2 linked regions of the Methylosinus trichosporium OB3b genome follow. The protein of the gene in region 1 interacts with the protein of each later gene in a pairwise test. Links are inferred from orthologs where the notes say so. Each region holds a gene or a part of one and is shown on either strand. Other genes may lie near its edges.

Region 1 (3,814 bases):
CGCCAGCTCTCGGGCGGGGAGGGGCGGCGCGCCGCGCTCGCCCGCGCGCTCGCGCCCGAGCCCGATATTCTGCTGCTCGACGAGCCGACCAATCATCTCGATCTTCCCGCGATTCTCTGGCTCGAGGAGCGGCTCGCCAGTCTGCGTTCGGCGATCGTCGTCATCAGCCATGATCGCCGCTTCCTCGAAAATCTGACGCGCTCCACTGTCTGGCTGGATCGCGGGCGGACGCGCTATCTCTCGCGCGGCTTCAAGGAGTTCGAGGCCTGGCGCGACCGCGAGCTCGAGGAGGAGGAGAAGCAGCAGCACAAGCTCGATCGCAAAATTGTCGAGGAGGAGCATTGGCTGCGCCATGGCGTGACCGGGCGGCGCAAGCGCAATCAGCGCCGGCTCGCCGGCCTCACGGAGCTGCGGGTCGCCCGGCGGCGCCATGTCGGCGCGCAGGGCGATGTGAAGCTCGAGGCCAGCGAGGCGCAGCTCTCCGGCGCTCTGGTGGTCGAGGCGCGGGGCATTGCGAAAACCTTCGGCGAGCGCGTCATCGTCGAGAATTTTTCGACTCGCGTCATGCGCGGCGATCGGCTCGGCCTCGTCGGCGCCAATGGCGCGGGCAAGACGACATTGGTGAAGCTCTTGACCGGCGCGCTGCCGCCCGACAGCGGCCAGGTGAAGCTCGGCGCGTCTCTGGCGATGGCGACGCTCGATCAGAGCCGCGCCAGCCTCGATCCGCAGACGACGCTGAAGGACGCGCTCACCGGCGGCGGCTCGGATTTCGTCGAGATCAATGGCGAGCGCAAGCATGTCATCGGCTATATGCGGGACTTTCTGTTCGCGCCGGAGCAGGCGCGCACGCCGATCGGCAAGCTCTCCGGCGGCGAGCGCGGCCGTCTGCTGCTGGCGCGCGCGCTGGCGCTGCCCTCCAATCTCCTGGTGCTCGACGAACCGACCAATGATCTCGATCTCGAGACATTGGACATGCTCGAGGAAATGCTCGCCGATTATCCGGGAACGCTGATCGTCGTCAGCCATGACCGCGATTTTCTCGACCGCATCGCCACCTCGGTGCTGATGTCGGAAGGGAACGGCCGCTGGATCGAATATGCCGGCGGCTATTCGGACATGCTGGCGCAGCGCGGCGAGGGCGTGCAGGCGCGGACTGCGGCGGCGACGCAGCGCGGGGAGGAAAAGGCGAAGGCGGCGCCCAAGCCGAAGCCCGCCGCGAAGGCGCGCCTCTCATTCGCCGAGCAGCATGCGCTCGCGACCCTGCCGGCGAAGATGGAGGAACTGCGGGGCAAGAAAGAGAAGCTGCAGAAGATCATCGACGATCCGAACCTCTATGCGCGCGACCCGGCGAAATTCGCCGAGGCGACCAAGCTGTTCGCCAAGCTGGAGGCGGAGCTGGCGGCGGCGGAGGAGAGCTGGCTCGAGATCGAGATCAAGCGCGAGGAGATCGAGGGGTAGGGCGCGGGTTCGACGGTTCTGAAGATGCGAGCCTGAAGGCTCGCTCTCTAGAGGCGCGGCTCTATTCCACCGCCAGCCGCGCCCTGGCGCGCAGCTTCTCGGTCTCGCTCTTCAGCTGGCCGCAGGCGGCGAGAATGTCGCGGCCGCGCGGCGTGCGCACCGGGCTCGCATAGCCGGCGTTGAACACGATGTCGGAGAAGCGCTCGATCGTCTCCCAGTCCGAGCATTCATAAGGCGCGCCCGGCCAGGGATTGAAGGGAATGAGGTTGATCTTGGCCGGAATGCCCTTGAGCAGCCGCACCAGCTCGCGCGCCTCGGCCGGGCTGTCGTTCACGCCCTTCAGCATCACATATTCGAAGGTGATGCGACGCGCATTGGACGCGCCGGGATAGTCGCGGCAGGCGTCGAGCAATTGCCGGATCGGATATTTCTTGTTGAGCGGCACCAGCTCGTTGCGCAGCTCGTCGCGCACGGCGTGCAGCGAGATGGCCAGCATCGGCCCGCATTCGGCGCCCAATCGCTCGATCTGCGGCACGACGCCGGAGGTGGAGACGGTGATGCGGCGCTTCGACAGCGACAGCCCGTCGCCGTCCGACAGAATCTCGATGGCGTTCTCGACCTGCTCCAGATTATAGAGCGGCTCGCCCATGCCCATGAAGACGATATTGGAGACGGCGCGCACATCCGGGCCCGAGGGGACGAGCCCGTCCGTCGGGGGCTCGAGGCCGGGGAAGTCGCCGAGGCGCATGCGGGCGACGAGCAGCTGGGCGATGATTTCGCGCGTCGAGAGGTTGCGCACCAGCTTCTGCGTGCCGGTGTGGCAGAAGCTGCAGTTGAGCGTGCAGCCGACCTGGCTCGAAACGCAGAGCGTGCCGCGGTCGCTCTCGGGAATATAGACGCATTCGATCTCCGCGCCTTTGTCGGCGGCGTCGACGGGATCGAGCCGCAGCAGCCATTTGCGCGTGCCGTCGGTCGAGACCTGCTCGGCGACGACCTCCGGCAAAGCGAGGCCGAAGCGCTCGGCCAGCTTGCCGCGCACGATCTTCGAGACATTGGACATATCGGCGAAGTCGCGCGCGCCGCGGAAATAGATCCAATGCCAGAGCTGCGCGACGCGCATGCGGATCTCGCGCTCGGGCGTGTCGATGGCGCGCAGCGCCTCGGCCAGCTCGGCGCGCGTGGCGCCGGCGAGCGAGGGCTTGGCGGCGTCGGATTGCGACATGGCGACCTCATGGATGATTTTTGTCTATAGCACGGTGCGGCCGGCGAATTCTATGGCGCTCTAGAATGCTTTTGTTTGAGCGAATTCCGTTCGATCGGAACGCGCTCGAGCGTCAGTCCTCCCGTGCCGAGTCCGTGCGAAAGAGTGCTTCGACGTCGCGGCCGCCGTGAATGATATGGACGACACAGAGGTGGCTGCTTGGGCTGGGCTCATCGGAGGATGCTGCGATAGTCGCGGAGCGCATCCTCGGCGCTGGAGAAGCGTCCCGCAGCCATCACGTCTCGCACCCAGTCGGCGGCGTCGGACGTCAGCTCGACTTTCATAGCGGGGGCTCCAGGGCGAGCCGGCGTTTCGAAACGATCGGCGGAATGATAAGTCATCGTCGTCGCCGATTAGCGCAACCCGGAAAATTCGAGCGACCGTGGCGGCGAGGCCCTAAGTCACTCTCCCGACGGTCGTTTCAACGCGTCGGCGAGCCGCATCTTCGCCGTGCCGGGCTGCAGCGGCTTCTGCTGGCTCTCATGCGGCGCCCAGCCGGAGAGCCAGACGAACTCGATCGTCGCGCGCACGCGCCCGTCGGGGTCGCTGAAGCGTTCCGCGTAAATTTCGGCGGCGCGCAGCAGCACGGCGCGGCGCAGCGGCTTGCGCGAGCGCTCGACGAGGATATTGGCGGCGCCCATGGCGCGCAGTTCGGACAACAACGCGAACATCGAATCATAGCGCAGCGTGAAGCTGTCGACGTCGGTGACCGGCAGAGCGAAGCCGGCGCGTTGCAGCAGCCCGCCGAGATCGCGCAGATCGACGAAGGGCGACACGCGCGGACTGGCGCCGCCGCAAATCTCCCCCTCCGCCTGAATGAGCGCGGCGCGCAGCTCGATCAGGCTCGCTCCGCCCGGAAAACAGGCCAGAAACAGCCCGTCCGGCGCGAGCATGCGCCGCACTTGCGCGAGCGCTCCGGGCAGATCGTTGACCCATTGCAGGGCGAGGCCGGAGACGACGAGATCGAAGGAGGCGGGGGCGAAGGGTAGGGCCTCCTCCTCGGCGACCACGGCGACGTCGGGCGCCGGCAGAAGCGCCGCGCGCAGGGGCGCTGGCCGCCCGCTCGCGAGGACGGCGGCGGTGAAATGCGGCGCG
Region 2 (3,679 bases), 1.7 Mb from region 1 along the record:
GCTCGAGGCCTCCGCCACCCATGTGACGGAGCGCGGCCGCGTCGTGCTGCATTCGCTGCCGACCGGCTTCTCTCTCGATGGCGCCTGCGGCATTCGCGAGCCGGCGGGAATGGTCGGCGCCGAGCTCGGCGTCGATCTGCATGTCGCGAGCGTCGATCAGGCGTCGATGCGCAATCTGCTGGTCGCGATCGAGCGCGCGCATCTTTCCATAGAAGCGGCGGCGGCCGCGCCTTATGTCGCCGGCCTCGCCGTGCTCGAGGCCGACGAGGCCGAGCTCGGCGCCATCGTCATCGACATGGGCGCCGGCGGCGCCTCGGTCGCGGTGTTCTCCGGCGGCGCGGTCGTGCATACCGATGCGGTGACGCTCGGCGGCAATCACGTCACCATGGACATCGCCCGCGGGCTCGACTGCCGACTCGCCGACGCCGAGCGATTGAAAACGCTCTATGGCGCCGCCATCGCCTCGCCCTCGGACGAGCGCGAGACCGTCGCCTTCGATCATGTGGGCGAGAGCGGCGAGCATTCCGCTTCAGCGCCGAAATCGCATCTCGTGCGCATCATCCGCCCGCGCGTCGAGGAGACGCTCGAATTCCTGCGCGACCGTCTCGCCGCCTCGGGCTATCCGGCCCATGCCGGACGCCGCATCGTGCTGACCGGCGGCGCCTGCCTGCTCACCGGTCTGCCGGAAGCGTCGCGGCGCATTCTCGGCGGCCAGGTGCGCGTCGGCCGCCCGGCCGGCATCGACGGTCTGCCGGAATCGGCCAGGAGCCCGGCTTTCGCCGCGGCTGTCGGCCTGCTCGTCTATCCGCAATTCGCCGGCCGCGAATATTTCGAGCCGCGGCGCGAGCAGGAGACGCGGGGGACGGGAACGGGCGGTTACATGTCCCGCGTCGGTCAGTGGTTGAAAGACAGTTTCTAAGAGTTCGAACGAGAGAGCGACGCGCGCGTCGGCGAGGCGCTCCGGGGGAATCGCAGCCGACGCCGTGTTTGAATAAAGTCGAGAGGCCTCACAAAATGACGATCAATCTCAAAGCGCCCGAGCTCCGGGAATTGAAGCCCCGCATTCTGGTGTGCGGCGTCGGCGGCGGCGGGGGCAACGCCGTCAACAACATGATCATGTCGGGCCTCTCCGGGGTGGACTTTCTGATCGCCAACACCGACGCCCAGGCGCTCGCCTCCTCGCGCGCCGATCGCATCATTCAGATGGGTCTGCAGGTGACCGAAGGCCTCGGCGCCGGCGCCCAGCCGGAAGTCGGCCGCGCCGCCGCGGAAGAAGCGCGCGAGGAAATCCGCGACCATCTCTCCGGCTCGCATATGGTGTTCGTCACCGCCGGCATGGGCGGCGGCACCGGCACGGGCGCTGCGCCGGTCATCGCCTCGATCGCGCGGGAGATGGGCATTCTCACCGTCGGCGTCGTCACCAAGCCGTTCCATTTCGAGGGCACGCGCCGCCTGCGCATCGCCGAGACCGGCATCGCCGAGCTGCAGAAGTCGGTCGACACGCTGATCATCATCCCGAATCAGAATCTGTTCCGCATCGCCACGGAGAAGACCACCTTCGCCGACGCCTTCGCCATGGCCGATCAGGTGCTCTATTCGGGCGTCGCCTCGGTCACCGACCTCATGGTCAAGGAAGGCCTCATCAATCTCGACTTCGCCGACGTGCGCTCGATCATGCGCGGGATGGGCAAGGCGATGATGGGCACGGGCGAGGCGACCGGCGAGCGCCGCGCCAGCCTCGCGGCCGAGGCGGCGATCGCCAATCCGCTGCTCGACGAAGTGTCGATGAAGGGCGCCCGCGGCCTGCTGATCTCCATCACCGGCGGCAATGACCTCACCCTCTACGAGGTGGACGAGGCTGCGAGCCGCATCCGCCAGGAGGTGGACGAGGACGCCAACATCATCCTCGGCGCGACCTTCGACTCGTCGCTCGAGGGCGTCGTCCGCGTGTCGGTGGTGGCCACCGGCATCGATCTGCCGAGCGCCGCCATGGAGGACAAGGCGGCCGCCGAGGCGCGCCTCGCCGAGGCCGCCGAGCGCCTGCGCGCCCAGACCGCGGCCTCCTATCGCGCGCCGCAGCCCGCGCCGCAGCCGATCGTCGTCGAGACCGCGCCGCAGCCGGCGCCGCAGGCCTATGCCGAGCCGCGCCCGGCCGCCGAGCGGCCCGCCCCGTCCTATTATGCGGAGCCGGCGCATGCGCCCGCGCCGGTGTCTTCGCATGGCGTCTATATCGAGCCGGTCCAGGCCGCCCGTCCGACCTATGCGGCGCATGAGCCGCTGATGGAGCCGGCGCGCGCCCCGCAGCACGAGGAAGAGGGCCCCTATATTCCCCCGGCCGCCGAGCTGCCGCGCGCCCGCCTGCCGCAGATCGAGGATTTTCCGCGGCCGATCCAGGAGCAATATCGTCAGGCGCGTAGCGAGCAGATGCAGCCGTCCGCCTCGGCTTCGGCCTCCACTATGGCGCCGGAGGCGCGCCGGCGCACGCTGCTCGAGCGTCTCGCCTCCTTCGGCGCAAGCCGGCAGGAGGATGCGATGCAGGTCGGCGCGCCCGCCGCGCCGCGCGCCCCGCAGCGGCCTATGACGTCGCCGGCGCCCTCCCCCGCCGATTACGCCAAGCGCCCGGCCGCTCCGGCGCCGGCGCCGGCCGCCCATGCCGGGCTCGATCCGCATGGCCGCCGCGCGCCTGTCCGCTCGCTCGAGGACGAGCAGCTGGAAATCCCGGCCTTCCTGCGCCGCCAGGTCAACTCCTGATCCTCGCGGCTCCGCGAGGATCGACGGAAAGGCCCGCTTCGGCGGGCCTTTCCTTTGCCGCGTCGCCGCCGCAGCTGGCAACAATCTGTAATAAAGCGTGACTGGCCGCCCGTCCCGGCCGCGATTATGGTATGGATCGCGAACAACGCTGGGCGATCGGCAAAGGAAGACGGCCTCGATCACCCTCGTCCTGAGACGCCCGCTTCGCGAGCTCCTCAGGACGAGGGTGCGGAAGCTTATTTTGCACCCGATCGCCTTGCCGAATAATCACGCTTTCCTGCTCGGGTCGGCATGAGGTCATGACATCGCGCCCTTCGACGAATCTGCAGACGACGCTGGCCGCCGCCGTGATCATCGAGGGCGTCGGCGCGCATAGCGGTCGTCGCTCGCGCATCGTCCTCTCGCCCGGCGACGCGGGCTCGGGCGTCGTCTTTTTGCGCGGCGGCCGCGCCTTCGGGCCGGACACGTCGATCGCCGCCCTCTGGCGCAATGTCTCCTCCGGCGAGCTCAGCACGCGCATCGGCGCCGGCGAAGCCGCGATCGCCACCATCGAGCATCTGATGGCGGCGCTCGCCGGGCTTCGCGTCGACAACGCCGTCATCGATATCGAGGGGCCGGAAGTTCCGGCGATGGACGGATCGGCCGCGGCTTTCGTCGCGGCGATCGACGAGGCCGGCCTCGCCTTTCTGGCGGAGCCGCGCCGCGCGCTGCTGGTGCGCGCGCCGGTGCGCGTCAGCGACGGCGCCGCCTGGGCGGAGCTCGCGCCCGCGCCCGACGGCGGCTTCCATATCGATGTGGAGATCTCGTTTCCCGCCGCGCCGATCGGCCGCATGCGCCGGCGCCTCGCGCTGAACCCGGCGCGGTTCCGCGCCGAGCTCGCCCGCGCCCGCAGCTTCGGCTTTCTCGCCGACGCCGAGCGCCTGTGGCG

What was found. Proteins that work in one complex are often made in the same cells at the same time.
Region 2: the proteins of rlmN (region 1) and ftsZ interact in binary tests that used the Escherichia coli proteins (3 or more experiments, as listed by UniProt). The link is inferred for Methylosinus trichosporium OB3b from one-to-one orthologs.

Annotation. Positions count from the first base shown.
Region 1 is NZ_CP023737.1:615,774-619,587, reverse strand. Bases 601-3,593 are described here. They hold rlmN (dual-specificity RNA methyltransferase RlmN), read right to left. Parts: upstream 2,681-3,593; coding sequence 1,520-2,680; downstream 601-1,519. Other genes in these bases: CQW49_RS02900 (methyltransferase domain-containing protein), read right to left, coding at 3,121-3,593; CQW49_RS02910 (ABC-F family ATP-binding cassette domain-containing protein), read left to right, coding at 601-1,458. Outside these bases: more of CQW49_RS02910, read left to right, coding at 1-600; more of CQW49_RS02900, read right to left, coding at 3,594-3,814.
Region 2 is NZ_CP023737.1:2,346,880-2,350,558, forward strand. What follows is about bases 525-3,382. They hold ftsZ (cell division protein FtsZ), read left to right. Parts: upstream 525-1,014; coding sequence 1,015-2,751; downstream 2,752-3,382. Other genes in these bases: ftsA (cell division protein FtsA), read left to right, coding at 525-919; lpxC (UDP-3-O-acyl-N-acetylglucosamine deacetylase), read left to right, coding at 3,051-3,382. In the rest of the region: more of ftsA, read left to right, coding at 1-524; more of lpxC, read left to right, coding at 3,383-3,679. UniProt on the Escherichia coli protein: Essential cell division protein that forms a contractile ring structure (Z ring) at the future cell division site. The regulation of the ring assembly controls the timing and the location of cell division.